Linked DNA regions of Salinarimonas sp.. The protein of the gene in region 2 binds, or shares a complex with, the protein of the main gene of each other region. Links are inferred from orthologs where the notes say so. Each region holds a gene or a part of one and is shown on either strand. Other genes may lie near its edges.

Region 1 (3,281 bases), 540 kb from region 2 along the record:
TGAGGAGCGCCTTCTGCTCGCCGGTGGAGGCGAGGTTGGCGGGGATGTCCTTCGGCCCGTGGCGCACGGCGAGATCGCTCGCCTGCGGGCCGACGAGGGTGCGCCCCGCGGCGCGGTCGCGCCCGCGGCTCTCGCGCAGGATCGCGCGGTAGCGGTCCTCGGCGTCGACGGCCGGGAGGGAGGCGATCAGGTCGTCGATCTCGCCCTCGAGGGCGAGCCGCGCGAAGGGGAAGGGCGAGGCGGGGTCGTGCGTCTCGGCGACGAGCCCGTCGAGGCGCCCCACCGTCTCGCGCCGGGCGGCGGCGACGGCGACGCCGAGCTCCGCCGCCTCGCGCTCGACGGCGTCGAGCCAGAGCGCATCGCCGTTCTCCTCGAGCAGGCGGTTGCGAGTGCGCAGCGCCCGTTCCAGCGACGAGACCCGCGCGCCGTGCTCGCCGTCGACGGCGAGCACCAGCCGGTCGAGGAAGCGCCGCCGGTCGCCGGCGGGCCCCCTGAAGAGCGCGTCGAGATCGGGCGTGAGCCAGACGAGGCGCACGTACTCGCCGAAGGCGGCCGGGGACGAGACCGGCGCCCCGTCGATGCGGCACACGCGCGAGCGCCCCTCCGCCGCGGCCGCCGCCGTGCCGGTGCCGAGCCGGTGCTCGCCGTAATCCCCCGCTAGCGTCAGGGACACGGTGAAGCCCGCCGCGCCCTGGCGGGTCATCGCCGCGAACTCGGCGCGTCGCAGCCCGCGGCCGGGAGCGAACAGCGAGATCGCCTCGATCAGGTTGGTCTTGCCGGCGCCGTTCTCGCCCACCAGCGCGACGACGGGCGCGCTCGGCGCGAGGTCGAGCGCGGCGTAGGAGCGGAAATCCTGGAGAAGGAGCCGCGTCACGCGCGGGCCCGGGCCGGTCTCGTCCGTCATCGCATCGCGCCCCTGGCGGCGCACCCTGGCGGCCGGCGCGCGCGCCCCCGGATCACACGCGCATCGGCATCAGGACGTAGAGCGCCGGCGCGCCCTCGCGGTCCTGGATCAGGGTCGGCGAGCCGGGATCGGCGAGCTTGAAGAGCGCCGTGTCGCCGTCGAGCTGGCCGGTGATGTCGAGGAGATAGCGGGCGTTGAAGCCGATATCGAGCGGATCGGCCTCGTACTCGACCTCGATCTCCTCCGTCGCCGAGCCGGAATCCGGGTTGTTGACGGACAGCGTCACCCGCCCGTCGGCGATGGCGAGCTTCACCGCGCGGCCGCGCTCGGAGGAGATGGTCGACACGCGGTCCACCGCCTTGGCGAACATGTCGCGATCGACGACGAGCGCCTTGTCGTTTCCGGCCGGGATCACGCGCTGATAGTCGGGGAAGGTGCCGTCGATCAGCTTCGACGTGAGGATCACCGAGTCGAAGGTGACGCGGACCTTCGCGGGCGAGAGCTCGACGCGGATCTGCTCGCCGCCCTCCTCCACGAGCTTGAGGATCTCCGCCACGGCCTTGCGGGGCACGATGACGCCCGGCATCCCGGCCGCGCCGTCGGGCGCGGCCATCTGGGCGCGGGCGAGGCGATGACCGTCGGTCGCGACCGCGCGCAGCACGGTCTCGCCCTCGCTCTCGATCGTGTGGAAGTAGATGCCGTTGAGGTAGTAGCGCGTCTCCTCGGTGGAGATCGCGAACTGCGTCTTCTCGACGAGCTTGCGCAGGTCGCCCGGGGCGATGGCGAAGGAGACGCTCATCTCGCCCGCCGCGAGATCGGGGAAGTCCGTTTCCGGCAGGGTCTGCAGGGTGAACTTCGAGCGGCCCGAGCGCAGCACCATCTGCCCGGTCTCGCCGGTGGCCTCGAGCGAGACCTGCGCGCCGTCGGGCAGCTTGCGCACGATGTCGTAGATGACGTGCGCGGGCACCGTGGTGGAGCCCGGCTGCGCGACGTCGGCGCGGACGGTCTCGGTGACCTCCATGTCGAGGTCGGTCGCCTTCAGGCCGAGCCCGTCGGCTTCCGCGCGAACGAGCACGTTCGACAGGATCGGGATCGTCGAGCGCCGCTCGACGACGCGGTGGACGTGACCCAGCGCCTTCAGGAGAGAGGCGCGCTCGACGGTGACTTTCATGGCGAACCCGGTGCTCGAAATTGTGGGCGCGGGCGTCGCCGAGGCGACGCCGGGCGCGAGTAAGCAGGGAGCGCAGATTGGCGAAGCCGCGCGCCGAAGGCAAGGGCGGCCGTGTCGCAATGCACAGAAGGGCGCGGGCGCGTCCGCGCCGCCCTCACTCCTGCAGCATGCGCTTGAGGAGCTCGACCTCCTCGTTGAGCCCGGTATCCTCGCCGATGCACTTCTCGATCTTGCGCACCGCGTGCAGCACGGTGGTGTGATCGCGCCCGCCGAAGCGCCGGCCGATCTCCGGCAGCGAGCGCAGGGTCAGCGTCTTGGAGAGATACATCGCGATCTGGCGCGGACGCACCACCGCGGCCGTGCGCCGCTCGGAGAGGATGTCCGAGCGCGAGACGTTGTAGCGCGAAGCGACGAGCTTCTGGATCTCCTCGATCTTCACCCGCTTGGGCTCGCGGTTCTTGACGAGGTCGCGGATGGCCGTCTCGGCGGTCTCCAGCGTCACGGCGGCGCCGGTGAGCGTCGCGTGGGCGAGGAGCCGGTTGACGGCGCCTTCGAGGTCGCGGCCGTTCGTCGTGATCTGGCGGGCCACGTAGGCGACGACGTCCGCCGCGACGGCGAAGGTCGGGTGGGCGGCCTTCACGGCCGAGATCCGGGCGGTGAGGATCGAGTGGCGCAGGTCCTCGTCGAGCGCGCCGACCTCCACCACGAGCCCGCCGGCGAGGCGCGAGCGGGCGCGCTCGTCGAGGCTCTCGAGATCCGCCGGCGGCCGGTCCGCGGCGATGACGACCTGGCGGCCGGCGTCGATGAGGGCGTTCAGCGTGTGGCCGAATTCCTGCTGGATCGAGCGGCCCTGGATGAACTGAACGTCGTCGATGATCAGCAGGTCGATCCCGCGCAGCCGCTCCTTGAAGGCGAGCGAGGTCTGCGCCTTCAGGGCCGAGACGAAGCCGTACATGAACCGGTCGGCGGTGAGGTAGATCACGCGCTTGCCGTGGGCGCGCGCGGCGTGGCCGATCGCGTGCAGCAGGTGCGTCTTGCCGAGCCCCACGCCGGCATGGACGTAGAGCGGGTTGTAGAGCGCCGGGCCCTCGTGGCGGGCCACGCGGTCTCCGGCGGCGTGCGCGAGGGCGTTCGAGCGCCCGACCACGAAGCTGTCGAAGGTGAGGCGCGGGTCGAGCGGCGCGCCGACGATGTCCGTGTCGGAAG
Region 2 (3,220 bases):
CTCGAGGAACTTCGCCACCGAGATCGGCTTCGACAGGTAGGCCTCGCAGCCCCCCTCCCGGATGCGCTCCTCGTCGCCCTTCATGGCGAAGGCGGTCACGGCGACGACGGGGATCGCGCGCAGCTCCTCGTCCTCCTTCAGCCATTTGGTCACCTCGAGGCCGGAGACCTCGGGGAGCTGGATGTCCATCAGGATCAGGTCGGGGCGATGCGCGCGGGCGAGCTCCATCGCCTCGATGCCGCTCGCCGTCTTCAGCGTGGAGAAGCCGTGCGCCTCGAGAAGATCGTTGAAGAGCTTCATGTTGAGCTCGTTGTCCTCGACGATGAGCACGGTCTTGTTCATCCTGGACCCCTCGGACCGCGAACCGTCGGACATGCCCGCCGCTTGCGTTCGATCGATGCCCGCGTTCTACCCTATACCTATTGACGAATGGTCAAATTGGAAGTCGACGCCGTGAGAACCGAACGGAACTTAGCACGCCTGAGCAGAGCCGAGGCCGAGGAGATCGCCGGGGGCGCGCTCGGCGTGATCGCCGCCGACGAGGAGCGCCTCTGGCGCTTCCTCGATCTCACCGGGCTCGCGCCCGATTCGCTGCGCGCCGCGGCGGCGCGGCCCGGCTTCGCGGCGGCGGTGCTCGACCACGTCGCCGCCGACGAGGCGCTGCTGCTCGACGTCGCGCGTGCCCTCGACGTCCCGCCGGAACGGGTGGCGCGGGCCCAGGCGCTTCTGTCGCCGCAGGCCTTCGAGGAATAGGAGCGCGGGCCATGGGCGCCGAGGCTCCGAGCGCCGTCCTGTGCCGCGACTGCCTCGCCCTCGCCCCGGCGGCGACGGCAGGCCGGCCGCGATGCCGCGCCTGCGGCTCGCCGCGCACCGTGTCGCACGCGGAGCTCCTCGCGCTGTCGATGGCGCACATCGACTGCGACGCCTTCTTCGCGACGATCGAGAAACGCGACGATCCCGCGCTCGCCGACAAGCCGCTCATCATCGGTGGCGGGCGACGCGGCGTCGTCTCGACTTGCTGTTACATCGCCCGCACCTACGGGGTGCGCTCCGCCATGCCCATGTTCAAGGCGCTCGACGCCTGCCCGGATGCGGTGGTGATTCGCCCGAACATGGCGAAATACGCCGCCGTCGGGCGGGAGGTCCGCGCCCTGATGCGCGACCTCACGCCGCTGGTCGAGCCGCTGTCGATCGACGAGGCCTTCCTCGACCTCTCCGGCACGGAGCGGCTCCACGGGGCGCCGCCGGCGGCGACGCTGGCGCGCTTCGCGGCGCGCGTGGAGAAGGAGATCGGCATCACCGTCTCGGTCGGCCTCGCGCCGAACAAGTTCCTGGCCAAGATCGCCTCCGACCTCGACAAGCCCCGCGGCTTCGCCGTGATCGGCGCGGCCGAGGCGGCGTCCTTCCTGGCGGAGCGCTCCGTCGGGCTCCTGCCCGGGGTCGGGGCCGTGGCGCAGAAGCGGCTCGCCCAGGCCGGCATCACCCGGATCGGGCAGATCGCCCGCGCCGACCCGGCGCGCCTCGTCGCCGTCGCGGGCCGCGACGGGCTGCGGCTGCAGGCGCTCGCGAAGGGCCGCGACGATCGGAAGGTCGAGCCCGAACGCGAGACGAAGAGCGTCTCGGCCGAGACGACGTTCGAGACGGACATCGGAGCGCTGGAGGCTTTGGAGCCGATCCTCTGGCGCCTCTCCGAGAAGGTGGCGGCGCGGCTGGTCGCGGAGGGGCATGCGGCGCGCGCGGTGACGCTGAAGCTCAAGCAGGCCGACTTCAAGCTGCGCACGCGCACGGTCTCCGGGCTGCCGCCGACGCAGCTCGCGAGCCGGCTCTACGAGGCGGGGCGTCGGCTGCTCGTCGAGGAATGCGACGGCGCCGCCTTTCGGCTGATCGGCATCGGGGCGGGCGATCTCGACGATCCGGCGCTCGCCGACCGCGGCGACCTCGCAGACCCGAACGCACCGCGCGAGAAGAGCCGCGCGGAGGCCATCGCCGCCCTGCGCGCTCGCTTCGGCGACGCGGCCGTGCAGCGGGGAATCGTGCTGAGGGACAAGGATCGCTGACGGGGCCCGCCAACGAAAAGGGCGCCCGGCAGGGCGCCCTCTCGTGGTTCCGTAGCCGCGCGCGTCGCCTCAGGCGCTGGCGCTCTGCTCGCCGCGCTCGGCGTGGATGAGGAGAGGACCGGACTTGCCCTCGATCGTCTCGGGGCTGATCACCACCTGCTCCACCGATTCCATGCCCGGCAGGTCGTACATCGTGTCGAGCAGGATCGCCTCGAGGATCGAGCGCAGGCCGCGCGCGCCGGTCTTGCGCTCGATCGCCTTGCGGGCGACCATCTTGAGCGCCTCGTCCTGGAACGTGAGCGTCACGTTCTCCATGTCGAACAGGCGGGCGTACTGCTTCACCAGCGCGTTCTTCGGCTCCTTCAGGATCTTGACGAGCGCCTCCTCGTCGAGGTCCTCGAGGGTGGCGAGAACCGGCAGGCGGCCGACGAACTCGGGGATGAGGCCGAACTTCAGCAGGTCCTCGGGCTCCACCTCGCGGAAGATCTCGCCGGTGCGGCGGTCGTCCGGCGCGGCGACCTTGGCGCCGAAGCCGATGGAGGAGCCCTTGCCGCGCTGGGAGATGATCTTCTCCAGCCCCGCGAAGGCGCCGCCGCAGATGAACAGGATGTTCGTCGTGTCGACCTGCAGGAATTCCTGCTGGGGATGCTTGCGCCCGCCCTGCGGCGGCACGGAGGCGACGGTGCCCTCCATGATCTTGAGGAGCGCCTGCTGCACGCCCTCGCCCGACACGTCGCGGGTGATCGAGGGATTGTCCGACTTGCGGGAGATCTTGTCGATCTCGTCGATGTAGACGATGCCGCGCTGCGCCCGCTCGACGTTGTAGTCGGAGGCCTGCAGGAGCTTGAGAATGATGTTCTCGACGTCCTCGCCGACGTAGCCCGCCTCGGTGAGCGTGGTGGCGTCGGCCATGGTGAAGGGCACGTCGAGGATGCGGGCGAGCGTCTGGGCGAGCAGCGTCTTGCCCGAGCCGGTGGGCCCGATGAGCAGGATGTTCGACTTGTTCAGCTCGACGTCGGAATGTTTCGAGGCGTGCGCCAGGCGCTTGTAGTGGTTGTGCACCGCCACCGACAGGACCTTCTTCGCGTGGCCCTGGCCGATCACGTAGTCGTCGAGGACGGCGCGAATCTCCTTCGGCGTCGGCACGCCGTCGCGGGACTTGA

Evidence for each region.
Region 1: the proteins of ABL310_RS00615 (region 2) and dnaN are in contact, whole or in part, in a solved structure (PDB 1OK7), measured with the Escherichia coli proteins. The link is inferred for Salinarimonas sp. from one-to-one orthologs.

What each region holds. Positions count from the first base shown.
Region 1 is NZ_CP157794.1:678,817-682,097, reverse strand. Bases 17-2,987 are described here. They hold dnaN (DNA polymerase III subunit beta), read right to left. Parts: upstream 2,076-2,987; coding sequence 957-2,075; downstream 17-956. Other genes in these bases: dnaA (chromosomal replication initiator protein DnaA), read right to left, coding at 2,230-2,987; recF (DNA replication/repair protein RecF), read right to left, coding at 17-904. Outside these bases: more of recF, read right to left, coding at 1-16; more of dnaA, read right to left, coding at 2,988-3,281. UniProt on the Escherichia coli protein: Confers DNA tethering and processivity to DNA polymerases and other proteins. Acts as a clamp, forming a ring around DNA (a reaction catalyzed by the clamp-loading complex) which diffuses in an ATP-independent manner freely and bidirectionally along dsDNA.
Region 2 is NZ_CP157794.1:140,044-143,263, reverse strand. Bases 1-2,910 are described here. They hold ABL310_RS00615 (DNA polymerase IV), read left to right. Parts: upstream 1-764; coding sequence 765-2,057; downstream 2,058-2,910. Other genes in these bases: clpX (ATP-dependent Clp protease ATP-binding subunit ClpX), read right to left, coding at 2,127-2,910; ABL310_RS00620 (DUF3572 family protein), read left to right, coding at 454-753; ABL310_RS00625 (response regulator), read right to left, coding at 1-342. Also shown: more of clpX, read right to left, coding at 2,911-3,220. UniProt on the Escherichia coli protein: Poorly processive, error-prone DNA polymerase involved in translesion repair and untargeted mutagenesis. Copies undamaged DNA at stalled replication forks, which arise in vivo from mismatched or misaligned primer ends.